Regions from separate parts of the Rhizobium rosettiformans genome, predicted to be linked through region 1. Evidence: riboswitches for the same ligand, from Rfam matches in the RefSeq annotation. Region 1 holds a riboswitch; each other region holds the start of a gene.
What was found. Region 1 has a riboswitch for cobalamin ahead of D4A92_RS06935 (ABC transporter ATP-binding protein). Riboswitches for the same ligand answer to the same signal wherever they lie in the genome.

Region 1 (3,330 bases):
TAGTTGACGATGACGACGACTTCCGGATTGCGCTCGATGACCGGCTCCCAGGACACTTCCGTCCAGCTCTTTTCGACGTCTTCCATGATGTTCACGCCGCCTGCGGCTTCGATCATTGCGGTCGGAATGCCGAAGCGACCCGAGGTGAAGGGCTTCTCGGTGCCGGAATCATAGACAAAGACGCGGACCGGCTTTTCGATGCCGCCGATGCGGGTGGTGATGTCGTCCAGTTGCTTGCGGTAGCCAGCAACCAGGGCCTCGGCGCGGTCCTCGACGCCAAAGATCTTGCCGAGGTTCAGCAGGTCGACGAACATGTCGTCCATCGTCGGCTTGTTCTTCGCCATGATATGGATGCAGGACTCCGTCAGCTCGTAGACCTTGATCTTGAAGGGCTCGAGCGTTTCGGGCGTCACCTCGCCGCCAACCTTCATGCCGTAGTTCCAGCCGGCGAAGTAGAAATCGGCATCGGCGTTCAGCAGCACTTCCTTCGTCGGGTATTTCGGCGAAAGCTCCGGCAACTCCTTCACACCTTCCCGCAGCCCCTCATCCAGCGTCTTCCAACCGGAGATCCCGGTGTAACCGACCATGCGGTCCTGCAGTTTCAGGGCCAGCATCATCTCGGTCAGGTTGACGTCATTGGAGATCGCACGTGCCGGAGGGGCGTCGAACGTGACCTCGCGATCGCAGCTCTTGACCGTGACAGGATAGGCGAAGGCCGAGGAGGCGGCGAAGACCGAGGAGGCGGCGAAGACCGAGGCAAAGAGCGTAGCAGACAATAGAAGACGGGAAGCCATATGGGCGGATCCTTTCAAAATCAGGTCAAGGCAAGGGAAAAGGAAAAACGATGGGATCGAGCGCCCTCCGCCTGTTGACGGGCGGCGAGGACACCGAAGGTTCCGGACAGGGCCTGTTCGGTCAAAACAGCTTCCGGTGGGCCGAACGCATTCATCCGGCCGCCATGCATCAGGGCAATATGCGTTGCAAACTCGGCGGCGAGGTTAATGTCGTGCAGGGTCGTGATGATCGTCAGGTTCAAAGCGCCGAGCAGATCGAGGATCTCGAGCTGGTGGCGGATATCCAGATGGTTGGTCGGCTCGTCGAGTATGAGGATTTCAGGCTTCTGCGCCAGCGCACGTGCCACCAGGACACGCTGCTTCTCACCTCCCGACAAGGTCGAGAACTGCCGGTTCGCCAGCCGCAGCAGATCGAGATGATCGAGCGCGTGCTCTGCTTCGGCTCGGTCTTCTTCGCTCCAGCCCGCAAGGCCTTCGCGCCAGGGAACGCGCCCCATCATCACCACGTCGCGGACGGTGAACGGGAAGTCGCCCGGCATTTCCTGCAGAACGACCGCCACCCGACGGGCAAGCTGGCGGGCACTCATCTGCCAGATATCCTGACCGTCGACCTCGACGCGCCCCTCCAGCGGGCTAACACCGCGATAGAGGCAGCGCAGAAGCGTGGTCTTGCCAGCCCCGTTCGGCCCGACGATTGCCAGCCGGTCGCCGGCATCGAGGGAGAAGGAAACGCCTCGGACCAAAAACTGGGATGACTTCGGCCCCCAACCGATATCGGTGACCCGGATCGGGCAGCCCTTGCTGGTACAGCTCATGGGCGGACCTCATCGAACGACGAAACGCCGAGCGTTACGCCATGGCCAAGGCCGATCGCCCGTCCCTGCGCGTCATGATCTGGAAGGTAATGCATGCCGTTCCTCCGCAGGATTTCTCCGGAGGCAAAATGGCGTGTGGTCGGCGCGCCAGGAGGCGCGGCGCAAAAGCCAGTTCGTATCCATCGGAACACCCCGTCCGCTTCGTTCTCTTCACTTGACGGCAGGTCTCCTGGCTCACGGATATGCGCTCTCCATTTGCCTTCCCACGGTGACCCGCAGTGGCCCGGCGCTTTCACGCCGCGAGAATGGACAGCAATCCGCTTACAGTTGCGGGGGCAGCCACGGTCTTGGTCCCTATTGGGTCGTCCTCACCGTGTTCCCTATTAATCCCCTCGGAGTCATCCGGCGGGGAACCGTCACTGCTTGCATAGGACCTGCAGCCCCTGGCGGTCAAGCCTCGATCTTCTTGGTTATGTAATATCGTAACGTCTATAGATCTCAGATTGGGTTGTCTACTGTGAAACAGCGTCTACCCTCAGCTCGTCAATGAAAGCCGCTATTTGTCAGGGGCGATGAAGTTTTCGTCGATCAGGCGCGCGCCTCTCTGGCGGGTGGTGTAACGCCAGATCCACTGAACGCTCACAAGCAGGCGTTTCTCGAAATTGACCAGCAGATAGACATGGACGATCGCCCAGAGCAGCCAGGCAAAGCGGCCTTTGAGCTGCCAGGTACCGAAGTCGAAAATGGCTGCGTTTCTGCCGATGACCGCCGTATTGCCGCGGTTGTGGAAGCGGAAGTTCGGCACTGCCGCACCCTTTAGGAGGCTGGCTTTGAGCGCTTTGCCGAGGAACGTGCCCTGTTGTTTGGCCACCTGAGCGAGGGCGGGCAATGCTTCGCCATCTTCGTCCAAAGCCAGCGCGGTATCGCCAATGGCATAGACTCCCTCTAAGCCATCCACCGAGAGGTCCCGCGCCACCGGTAGGCGCCCGCCCGGGCCCGGCGAGATGCCAAGCCAGTCAGCGGCCGGTGATGCCTTCACGCCGGCTCCCCAGACGATGCAGCTCGCCGGCAGGAATCTGTCCTTCACCTGCACGCCCTCGGCGGTCACGTCTTCGACGGGCGTGTTCAGCCGGATATCCACGCCGATGTTCCGGAGGTAGTCGGCCGCGTAATCCGAGAGGTTCTCGGGGAAGGTTGCCAGAATACGCGGACCGGCCTCAACGAGTACGACATGATGCTGCTCCGGTCGCAGGCTGCGGAAGTCGCGCTCGATCATGAAGCGACCGAGTTCTGAAATGGCGCCGGCCATCTCGACGCCGGTCGGGCCACCACCGATGACCACGCTGGTCAAGAGGCGGCGCTGCTCTGCCTCGTCCTGGCTTCGCTCGGCCTGTTCGAAGGCGAGGAGGAGGCGGTGACGGATCTGCCGGGCTTCGTGGATCGATTTCAGCCCCGGCGCATGTTTCTGCCAGTCCTCATTACCGAAATAGTTGTATTTTGAACCCGTCGCGAGGACGAGGCGATCGTAGGGAATTGCCGCCCCATCGGCGAGGGAGACCGTCCGGGCGGTCGGATCGATCGACACCACCTCTCCCATCAGCACATGAATGTTATCCGACCGTCCCAATGTGCGGCGAATCGGCTCCGAGATATCCGCAGGCGAAAGCGCCGCGGTTGCGACCTGATAGAGCAATGGTTGAAACAGATTGTGATTGCGCCGG
Region 2 (3,330 bases), 1.9 Mb from region 1:
GCGAATACCGCCATCGACGCCGTTTCGAACAGTCTGGACGAAGTGTTCGACGAGATCGTCCGTTTCGCAGGCACTGATCTTCTCTGCTACCGCGCCGACGGCCCGAAAGAACTGATCGACCGTCAGTCGGCTCGCTGGGACCCACTGCTTGGCTGGATCTCGACCGCGCACGGCGCCCGCTTCATCCTCGTCGAGGGCGTGATGCATCAGGAGCAACCGAAGGAAGCCATTGCTGCTTACGCGCGCGCTCTCGAGCGTTACCGCGATACTTTCCAGATCTCCTGCCTCAACGTGGTAACCACGCTGACGGGCTCGGCTGTGCTGACCCTTGCCTTTGCCGAGGGCGCCTTCGATCTGGACGAAGTCTGGTCGCTTGCCCATCTCGACGAGGACTGGACCATCGAGCATTGGGGTTCTGATGCCGAAGCCGAAGCGCGTCGTGAGGCCCGTTACGGCGAGTTCGCATCGGCAGCGTCACTCTTCGCGACCCTTCAGGCGGCAAGTTAACTCTACACTAACCATAAATGGCGAATTCTCGGGCAGGTTCAGAATCACCTGTCCGGGGTCGTCATGTTCGCTTGCAGCCTTCGCATTGCCGTCGCCATGGGCTTCGCCCTGCTGCTCGCATCCTGCTCTGTCTTCTTCGGGCGCAGCATTGACCGTCCATTGGTCTACTACGTCCGCAACGTGACGGTCATGGCCGATGCGCGCATCCCGCTCGACCTCATCGAAAGCGTCGATCGCCGTGTCTCCGCTGCGATTGCAGCAACGCGTCCTCCTGCGGGTGCCGAGCGCGTCGTCCTGCTGGTCAAGATCGATCGCCTGGGATTTGGCGAGGGCGCCCGTCGGCGTCTCGCCCAGGCGAAGTTCACGGTAACAGCGACATCGGTCGAAACCGGGCAACCGGTCGCCCAGGGCGTATTCACCGTCAACAGCCCAACGGACGACCCGCGTTGGGCGCGTCAGGCGCTGGCGGAAGAGGTCGCAGCCCGGATCCGCTTTGCCTTCTCCCTGACCACGCCGCGTGTCCGCAAGCCCCTGCCGCAGCGAACCATTTCCACGCGGCTCGCTTCGGAACCGCCGCCGATAATTGTGCCGAACGCTCGGGCGGCATCGCCACGCGCTGCCTCGGCAGCGCCGCAGGCGGCGCCGCGTAAGCCTTCTGCTCTGACTACCCAGAATACGGCAGTTCCTCCGCCACCGCGTGAAATGGCGGCACCACCCGTGGCCGAGGTGCAGCCGCCGCAGCCCGCAGCCCCCGCACAACCTGCGCGTCGCGCCGCCGACATCGGCAAGGGTACGCCGGTCGAACAGGGAGCCGTGGGTACCATTCGCCTGCGGCCGGATTGCGACCCAGCCGTCACGCCGGACTGCTCCGCAAGCCCTTGATCGACCCTCGTGCGCAATGACGCAGCTCTCCGCCGCAGCTGTGATTGACTCGGCTTCGACCTCGGCCTAATCCTCGTGCTGGATGGTTTCCGAACGGCAGAGATGTTGTCCGGAGAGCAAAAGGGAATGCGAAGGCGTGGACCCCAACCGGGCACGCCGAACGCAGCCGACCCCGCGACTGTATTGCAGCGAGGGTTCTCCATCCGCTCTGCCGTTTCAAGTGGCAACAGGTCGCAGGGTGCGGCCGGCCGCTGAAAAACGGCAGGACGGAAAAGCCACTGGGGTGGCAACACGATCAGCCGGGGCAGGACGCCTCTTATTCTACGAATCGTCCGCTCTTTCGTGTTGCTAGCTAACCCTGGGAAGGCGAGGAGAACCCGACGGTCCTTTAAAGACCACGACCTGCGAGCCAGGAGACCTGCCATCCACGGGCATGGTGCCCACACTGGGGAGGTCTCCCCGTTGCCAGCACGGAGGTTGTCGTGGCGACACATTGTTTCGACGGGTCCTTGCGGTCCCGTGGATGTCCGTCCGTATCTGCGGGCAGGGCATCTCCTGATATTTCGTGCATGTTTGATGCATGCGCAGCAGGGCATCTGCGCGCGGTTGGGGGCCATGGCACTCCATGACCGCATCCCAATCCCGATCCATCCTGGTTCTCGGTGGCGCACGCTCGGGCAAGTCACGCTTTGCCGAGGGATTAGCGCGCGATACGCGCTTCGACAGGTTTTACCTCGCCACTGGCCGTGCCTGGGACGACGAGATGCGCGCCCGCATCGAGAGCCACAAGGCCGACCGAGCCAATGACGGCTGGACGACGCATGAGGAGCCGCTGGATCTCGTCGGGGTACTGAAGACGCTCGACAAGCCCGAGCGGGTGATCCTCGTCGACTGCCTGACGCTCTGGGTCACCAATCTGATGATGGAGGAAGGCCGTGACGTCGACGCAGACAGCGCGGCACTCGCCGCCAGTCTTGGGGAACTCAAGGCCACCATCATCTTCGTCTCCAATGAAGTCGGCCTCGGCATCGTGCCCGAAAACAAGATGGCCCGCGCCTTCCGCGACCATGCCGGCCGTCTCCACCAAGCCATCGCCGCAGAGGCGGCTGAAGTCTATTTTATCGCGGCGGGCTTGCCGTTGAAAATGAAGGGTTGAACCATGTTGCAGCAAAAGATCCCCGCCACCGTCATCACCGGCTTCCTCGGGGCCGGCAAGACCACCATCATCCGCAACATGCTGATGAATGCCGGCGGCAAGAAGATCGCGCTGATCATCAATGAATTCGGCGATCTCGGCGTCGATGGCGATGTGCTGAAGGGTTGCGGCGCTGACAATTGCACCGAAGACGACATCATCGAACTCACCAATGGCTGCATCTGCTGCACGGTTGCCGACGACTTCGTGCCGACCATGCAGAAGCTGCTCGACCGCGACGTGAAGCCCGACCATATCGTCATCGAGACCTCAGGTCTCGCTTTGCCGCAGCCGCTGGTCGCCGCCTTCAACTGGCCGGATATCCGCACCCGCGTCACTGTCGATGGTGTTGTTACCGTCGTCGACAGCGCGGCTGTTGCCGCCGGTCGTTTCGCCGATGACCACGATGCGGTTGCTGCCCAGCGCGCCGAGGACGACAATCTCGACCACGAAAGCCCGATCGAGGAACTGTTCGAGGACCAGCTGACCTGCGCCGACCTGATCGTCCTCAACAAGACAGATCTGCTGGATGCCGCCGGCATCGCCGCCGTACGCGCCGAGGTGACTGGCCGCACCAGCCGCAAGCCCTCGATGATCGAGGCGAAGAACGGCGAAGTGCCCTCGCTCGTGCTGCTCGGCATTGGCGCCAGCACCGAAGACGACATCGAGAACCGGAAGTCGCATCACGAGCTGGAGCACGAGGCGCTGCATGCCTCGGGCGAAGACCACGATCATCATCACGATCA
Region 3 (3,330 bases), 2.1 Mb from region 1:
GTCAGCTTGATCTGGGGTTTCTACACCGAATGGCGCAATGCTCACATTGAGCAGACGGGCCGGGCGATCTTCGCCAAACTGCGCCAGACGATGGAAAATCGCTCAGGTGCTGATTGATTCTTCCAAGGAGACCATGATGCGCAGTTCGGTCGAGATCTACGATATGACGACCCGAGAATGCGAGGTCGTCTGGCAGACGGATGACCTCGTCGAGGCGCCCAACTGGTCGCGCGATGGCGAGTTTCTGGTCATCAACGGCGATGGTCTTCTTTATGCGTTGCCGCTCGATGAAGACGATCCCGAACCGGAACTGATCGACACGGGTTTTGCCGTGCGTCTCAACAATGATCACGGGATCTCGCCGGATGGCGCCTCGATCGCTTTCTCCGACCATACGCTCTTCGGCAAGTCCTGCATCTATCTGCTGGGTGATGGTGACGACGAGCCGCGCCAGGTCACCGACAAAATGCCATCCTACTGGCACGGCTGGTCGCCGGACGGTAAGGAGCTTGCCTATTGCGGCGAGCGCAACGGCGCCTTCGATATCTATACCATCTCGACCAAGGGCGGGGCCGAGCGGCGGCTGACGAACGGCGAAGGGCACAATGATGGTCCCGATTATACGCCTGATGGTCAGTGGATCTATTTCAACTCCAGCCGGACCGGCACCATGCAGATCTGGCGCATGCGCATCGATGGCAGCGACCTGCAGCAGCTGACCTCAGACGGTTATGGTGACTGGTTCCCGCATCCCTCTCCGGATGGGAAGAAGGTGCTCTTCCTCTCCTACGATGCCGATGTCGAAGGCCATCCGCGCGACAAGCAGGTACGGCTTCGGTTGATGGATGCCGATGGCGGCAATGTCGAAACACTCATCGAGTTCTTCGGCGGTCAGGGCTCGATCAATGTGCCGAACTGGGCGCCGGACGGATCGGCTTTCGCCTTTGTCCGCTACTTCCCGGTCGAGGCCTGAGCCTGTCGCATTCGGGTCTGTCCCGCTGCTGGTTCTTGCGGTATTGATCCTAAGTCAGGTGCTTGCCGTTAGGTGAGAGAATCGGGAAGCCGGCGAAAATCCGGCACGTGCCCAACGCTGTGAGGCGGACTTGATGCGCAAGGGGAAACCCGGCCACTGGAGCGATCCGGGAAGGCGCGCATCCTGGATGATGCCCAGTCAGAAGACCGGCCTGGCGAGATAGACCTTTCCCGCGTGGACGGCGGGTGGTTGCGCATTGTGGGGATTACGATGCACGACAGACCGAACGAGTTCCTCGTCCGGACGGCGCCTTTCGCCGATCAGGATAAACAGGCCGTCTACCGGGCCATTCACACGCGACGCGATGTCCGCGACCAGTTCCTTTCCGATCCGCTGCCGGACGACCTGGTACGACGACTGCTTGAGGCGGCGCATGCCGCTCCCTCCGTGGGCTTCATGCAGCCATGGAGTTTCCTGCTGATCCGCTCTGCTCGAAAGCGCGAGGCGATCTGGCAGGCGTTCCGACGGGCGAACGAAGAGGCGGAGGCGATGTTTCCGGTCGAGCAGCGCGACGCCTATCGATCGCTGAAGCTGGAAGGCATCCGCAAGGCGCCGCTCAACATCTGCGTCACTTGCGATCCGGATCGTGCGGGGCCCGTTGTGCTTGGACGGACCCATGATCCCAGAATGGACGCTTTCTCGACTGTCTGCGCCATCCAGAATCTCTGGCTTGCCGCCCGTGCGGAAGGGGTCGGGCTCGGCTGGGTCAGTATTTTCCACGAATCGGAGGTGAAGGCGCTCCTTGGCATTCCGGAGCGGATCCAGATCATTGGCTACCTCTGCCTCGGCTATGTCGACGAACTCTATGCGACGCCGGAGCTTGAGGTAAAGGGATGGCGCAAGCGAATGCCGCTCGACGATTTGATCTTCGAGGAGAGCTGGGGGCAGATCGCGGAACGGCCGATCACTCCTGCAGCGGCTGTGGACCTGATGTCGCCGGGTTCCTGAGATCGATCGTTCCCTTGTCGGAAGGGAGGAAGGCAGGGCCAACGCGGCGGACGTTGAGGCTGGCCTCATCCAGTACGCGCTCCGTAGCAGGTACAGTCGCCGACGCAGCCTCTCTTTTTCTCGGTGCAACTTCGATGACGGAGGACTGGTAGTCCGGCACGGCCGGACGTGGCGTCATGCGCTGGTAGTATTGCTGAAGGTTGCAGGCGCAGGCGGGTTCCGCATCGCTGCGCCGGTTGCGGTAGAGGAAGGCGTTGGGCAGATCGCGATAGGGGCGACCGCTGACTGCCGAGATCATGTCCACGGTCTCGCTGCGCTCCGGCGCGTGGAAAAACAGCTCCGTCTCCGTGCCAGGACACATCTGCTGGCATTGCGCCGCATCGCGGGCGAAGTTCATCGCCGAGGTCTGTGACGAGATCGGGAAGAAACCGCCATCGCAGGTACGCACACACAGCGTGCGCACATTGCCGCTGGGCATCATGCTGATCTGCGGGGGCGGTGCGGAATAGGCGGCTTCGGCTGCCCGGTCCGGGCGATAGGGTTCCGTCAGCGTGTCGAGGTAAGGGATGCGTTCGGCGTCCTCCGGGTAAGCCGCTTGATCCGGTCCGCAGCCATTCGCTTCAAGTGCTGTGACCAGGGCTGCTCGCGCATCTTCTGCGCGGTTCTCGCGGAGATCGGCAAGTCTTGCCGCCAGGATGTCGCGATTGGCCTCCATCCGGGAGATTGCTGATGCCAGATCGCTGCAGTCATTGCCGCCATCCGGGCGGATCTGGACTATGGAAGAGGTCAGGCAGCGCAGCCGCCGCTGATCCTGGCGCGCCTTGCGCAGTTCGAGGTTCTGCTGGGCTATGGCACTGGCATAGCTGTTGATTTCAGGCGACTGTCCGCCCTGTTCGACCAGAACCAGCCTGTCGCGCAGTCGCTCGCAGAGCGCCGAGGCTTCAGCCCCGTTCGGCAGCGCGCTGCCGAGGGCGATCAGCAAGGCAATGGAACTGACTATCCTGCTCGGCACATCCGGATCCCAGTTGTCGTTTGCAAGGCATATGACGACCCTTGTGATCTGAAGATAGCCGAGTGACGGCCAAATGAAAATGACGGATGACGTGGCGGAAGCACGAGCGGCCATCCGCCATGTCTCGCGTCAGGCGGCCTGCGCTGCCGTCAGGGTCATCGGCGCTTCGAGCACGCTGCCGTCGATGGCGGCCACCGCCTTCATCCGCTCAAGCAGATCCTGCGACACCTCCCAGGAGACCGCGACTGCCTGGACCACGCCGATCCGCTGAGGTTCGCCGATCCGGATGCCCGGGCAGCCCATGCGCTTGAACATGCGCTCCAGGAAGACGTCGGTG
Region 4 (3,330 bases), 1.0 Mb from region 1:
AGGGACGCGAGGGGCTGGAGGAGAGCGTGTAGGTGCGCATGACCGGCTCTGGCCCGACGGGGATCTCGAGCGTCACGAACTGGCCGGGCAGATAACGGAACCAGAGGCCCGGCTTGTTCGGCTTGAAGGTGAAGGTCATCACGTCGGCAGCTTCCGGCGTGACGGCGACGCATTCCAAGAGATGCTCTCGGTCGGACCAGGGGCGCATCTCATCGACATGGCGATACTGGGTGACGGCGATGTTCATCTCACGCCACCACGGACAGGCGGGCCTTGTCGCCCTGCAGGCGGCCCATCATGAAGTTGGAATACCATTCGACGAACTGCATGACGCCACCTTCGTGATCGACGGAATAGGGACCGGGCTCATAGGCCGGCGAGCGGATACCAAAGGCGTTCTCTTCAACGATCGAGCGGTCCTGGTCGTTGGTCATGTTCCAGACATGGGTCAGCTCTTCCAAGTCGTAATCGACGCCTTCGACCGCATCCTTGTTGACCAGCCAGGTGGTGGTGACGGCGGTTTCCTCCGCCGAGATCGGCAGGACGCGGAAGGAGATCGCGTGGTCGCCGAGAATGTGGTTCCAGGTCGTCGGATAGTGGAAGAGCAGCATGGTGCCGATATGGCTGATCGGCACATCGGCGGAGAGCGGCTTCTTCACGGCGCGCTTGCCGGACATGGTGTAGCTCTCGGCATCCTCTATCAGCGGCATGCGGGCGGTGCGGAACTGGCCCGACGGGTCCATGTTGAACGTGGACGGCAGGCCTGCGGCTTCGCAGCGCGCCCAGTGCTCGGAAATGAACGGATCATCGCCTGCACCCTGGACGCCGGTTGCAGTCGGGGCTTCCGGATAGGTACGGCAGAGCTCCGGATGGTTGCCGGCGCAGTGGTAGCATTCGCGGTTGTTTTCCCAGACGAGCTTCCAGTTGCCCTTTTCGATGATCGTGTTCTTGTGGGCGACCTTGGCTTCCCAGAGGCGATGCGGTCGGAGATAAGGCTCGATGGAAGCGCGGACGGGCGCGAAATCGGCAGGCTCATTGGCGAGGCAGACGAAGATGTAGCCGCCGACGCTTTCGCAATGCAAGGTCTTCAGGCCGAATTCGGCCTTGTCGAAAGTCTCGCCCATCTGGCGGGCGAAGACCAGCGAACCGTCAAGGTCATAGGTCCAGTTGTGATAAGGGCAGACGAGCTTCGCCGCAGCGCCCTTGTCCTTGGTGCAGACGCGGTGGCCGCGGTGGCGACAGGTGTTGTGGAAGGCCCGGATGACCTGATCCTTGCCGCGCACGATGACGACGGGATAGTCGCCGATCTGGGCGGTGAAATAGTTGCCGGCGCGCGGGATCTCGCAGTCATGGCCGATGAACAGCCAGTCGCGATACCAGATCATCTCCATGTCGAGCTTGAAATAGTCCTGGTCGATGTAGAATGGTTGCTCAAGGGAGAAACCCTCGCGGCGGTTCTTCAGCTGGCGCAGCACGTTGGCCTGCAGGTCCATGTCGTCCTCGTGTTTCAAAAATTCGGGGGAGAAGAGAGCACAGCGCCCGCCTTAAGAAGGCGGTGTGCATGGCTATCTCCGGTCGCCCTCCGCAACCTCAAATGTCCGTCTGCCGAGGCTGGTTTCCGGGCTCAGGAGTGGTCCATTTGCGGACCGCGTCGGCGCCTTCCCAGGGTTGCCCCCAGTGGCCTTGTGCCAAAACGCATTCTCCACCACCGTTGCGGGGGCAGCGCCGGATTTTGACCGGCTTCCCGATTTCCCACCCTCCCTAGCAGGGCAGCACCTCGAGCTTGCCTGCATCTAATCACAGGGCGCAGGGCTGCGCTGCATTGCGGAACGACACGGCCCAAATCGTTTGCGACATCGCACAGATGGCGATCTAGGGGAGAGATTTCGGGAATTTCCCATTGTTTTCCGAAGGGTGTGGCGGCGGCATCTTTCCGGCCGCTGAAATCATGGCGCAAACGGGCGATTCAAGGCCATTCTCCGGAATTGCACTGCGGCAAGCCTCGCGAAATCTCGCCGATGTAGAATACCATCAAATCATGATTAACCATGCTGCGTTAAGCTCAAGCAATCAGTCCGGGTACCGTCAGAGCGTCAAGATGCAGAAACTCAGATACTACGCGGCTCCGAAAGCGGAAACGAAGCCGCCGTCGCCATCCAAGGCCGTCCATACCGAATTCCTTCGAACCGGACGGATTTCGCGCAGCCGCGAGGATTGGCTGCCGGACGAACGCCGGTATCTGACCTACGAGGAAGTGGCTGCGCGTACCGGGCGCCGGCTCGAGCGGGCCGCCGAGACGACGCATGAGCGGATCAACGCCTTCCATCGCTCGATCAAGTTTCCCAAGGTCATTTTCCACCGCACGCTAAACAACAGCCCGCATCTGGGCTACTGTCACGTGACGGCGGCGCGCACGAACTTCGCGCAGTATGCCGATGTCAAATGGGCCTTCTACATCGCCAACTTCTTTGCCGAACTCGGTGGCGAAGAGGTGTTCTTCGAGCAGATCAAGCAGAATTACGGACGAATGTATTTCGCCGTGGCGATCAAGCCGGAAGCAGAGGCCAAGTCGATGACCATCGACCGTTCAGTCCGCGACAACGGGCTGCTGTTCCAGACCGTGGATCCGAAAGAGGCGCTGCGAAACGTGCTGATGCTCGGCGCACGAGACGCCGAGCTCAGGAAGATCATCGCAAAACTTTGAAAGTGGACTTCGACGCTCAGGCGCCGAAACCGCCGACCGGCTTCTTCTTGTAGAGCAGCCAATCCTTCGAGACATAATCGCTTGCACCGTAGATCGTCACGGTATCGCCGCCGGCTGCCTTGGATGTGGCGAGCGCCTTTTCGGCGAAGTTGGTGAAGTCGAAGGCGTTCGGGGCCTGTTCGGAATAGCAGATGCCAAAGGACATGCCGAGTTGGCCCATGCGCGCACCCGTCGACGAGCCGACGAAATTGGTGGCCTTGAGCTTGGCGCGGACGAGTTCGACGACGCGGCTGATCTCTTCCTGGTCGGACGTGTAGAGCAGCAGACCAAAGCGGCCTGCATCGAAGCGGCAGGCGAGATCGCCACCGCCGGAGACGGCTTCCAGCACCTTGGCGACCTGCATCAGGAACCGCTCGGCGACCGCCGGGCCCATCTGCTCCTGGATTCGGGCATAGTCGTCGATCTCGCCGATCGCGACGCCGCAGAGCACCGGCATTTCCGGGTTGACGTAGATCTTGGCAACGGCCTTGTTGAAGGCGCGGCGGGAGGCAAGGCGGGTAACCGGATCGACGAACTTCGCGGCTTCGGCCTCTTCGGCCTCGCGCTGGAGGTCGGCGAGCGATGCC

Region 2: it holds a riboswitch for cobalamin, as region 1 does, so the genes downstream of both, cobU (bifunctional adenosylcobinamide kinase/adenosylcobinamide-phosphate guanylyltransferase) here and D4A92_RS06935 (ABC transporter ATP-binding protein) in region 1, are expected to answer to the same signal.
Region 3: it holds a riboswitch for cobalamin, as region 1 does, so the genes downstream of both, bluB (5,6-dimethylbenzimidazole synthase) here and D4A92_RS06935 (ABC transporter ATP-binding protein) in region 1, are expected to answer to the same signal.
Region 4: it holds a riboswitch for cobalamin, as region 1 does, so the genes downstream of both, D4A92_RS11980 (aromatic ring-hydroxylating oxygenase subunit alpha) here and D4A92_RS06935 (ABC transporter ATP-binding protein) in region 1, are expected to answer to the same signal.

What each region holds. Positions count from the first base shown of each region.
Region 1 is NZ_CP032405.1:1,472,008-1,475,337, reverse strand. It holds gene D4A92_RS06940 (ABC transporter substrate-binding protein) at 1-794, opposite strand, end outside; gene D4A92_RS06935 (ABC transporter ATP-binding protein) at 815-1,609, opposite strand; cobalamin riboswitch at 1,812-2,042, opposite strand; gene D4A92_RS06930 (NAD(P)/FAD-dependent oxidoreductase) at 2,166-3,330, opposite strand, start outside.
Region 2 is NZ_CP032405.1:3,365,268-3,368,597, forward strand. It holds gene D4A92_RS16525 (ATP12 family chaperone protein) at 1-507, shown strand, start outside; gene D4A92_RS16530 (hypothetical protein) at 571-1,389, shown strand; cobalamin riboswitch at 1,456-1,829, shown strand; gene cobU (bifunctional adenosylcobinamide kinase/adenosylcobinamide-phosphate guanylyltransferase) at 2,015-2,545, shown strand; gene cobW (cobalamin biosynthesis protein CobW) at 2,549-3,330, shown strand, end outside.
Region 3 is NZ_CP032405.1:3,784,201-3,787,530, reverse strand. It holds gene D4A92_RS18580 (hypothetical protein) at 1-117, shown strand, start outside; gene D4A92_RS18575 (TolB family protein) at 137-973, shown strand; cobalamin riboswitch at 1,013-1,202, shown strand; gene bluB (5,6-dimethylbenzimidazole synthase) at 1,244-1,981, shown strand; gene D4A92_RS18565 (DUF2865 domain-containing protein) at 1,938-2,993, opposite strand; gene D4A92_RS18560 (acyl-homoserine-lactone synthase) at 3,123-3,330, opposite strand, start outside.
Region 4 is NZ_CP032405.1:2,491,962-2,495,291, reverse strand. It holds gene D4A92_RS11985 (hybrid-cluster NAD(P)-dependent oxidoreductase) at 1-247, opposite strand, end outside; gene D4A92_RS11980 (aromatic ring-hydroxylating oxygenase subunit alpha) at 249-1,493, opposite strand; cobalamin riboswitch at 1,593-1,795, opposite strand; gene D4A92_RS11975 (DUF6656 family protein) at 2,099-2,704, shown strand; gene D4A92_RS11970 (GGDEF domain-containing protein) at 2,721-3,330, opposite strand, start outside.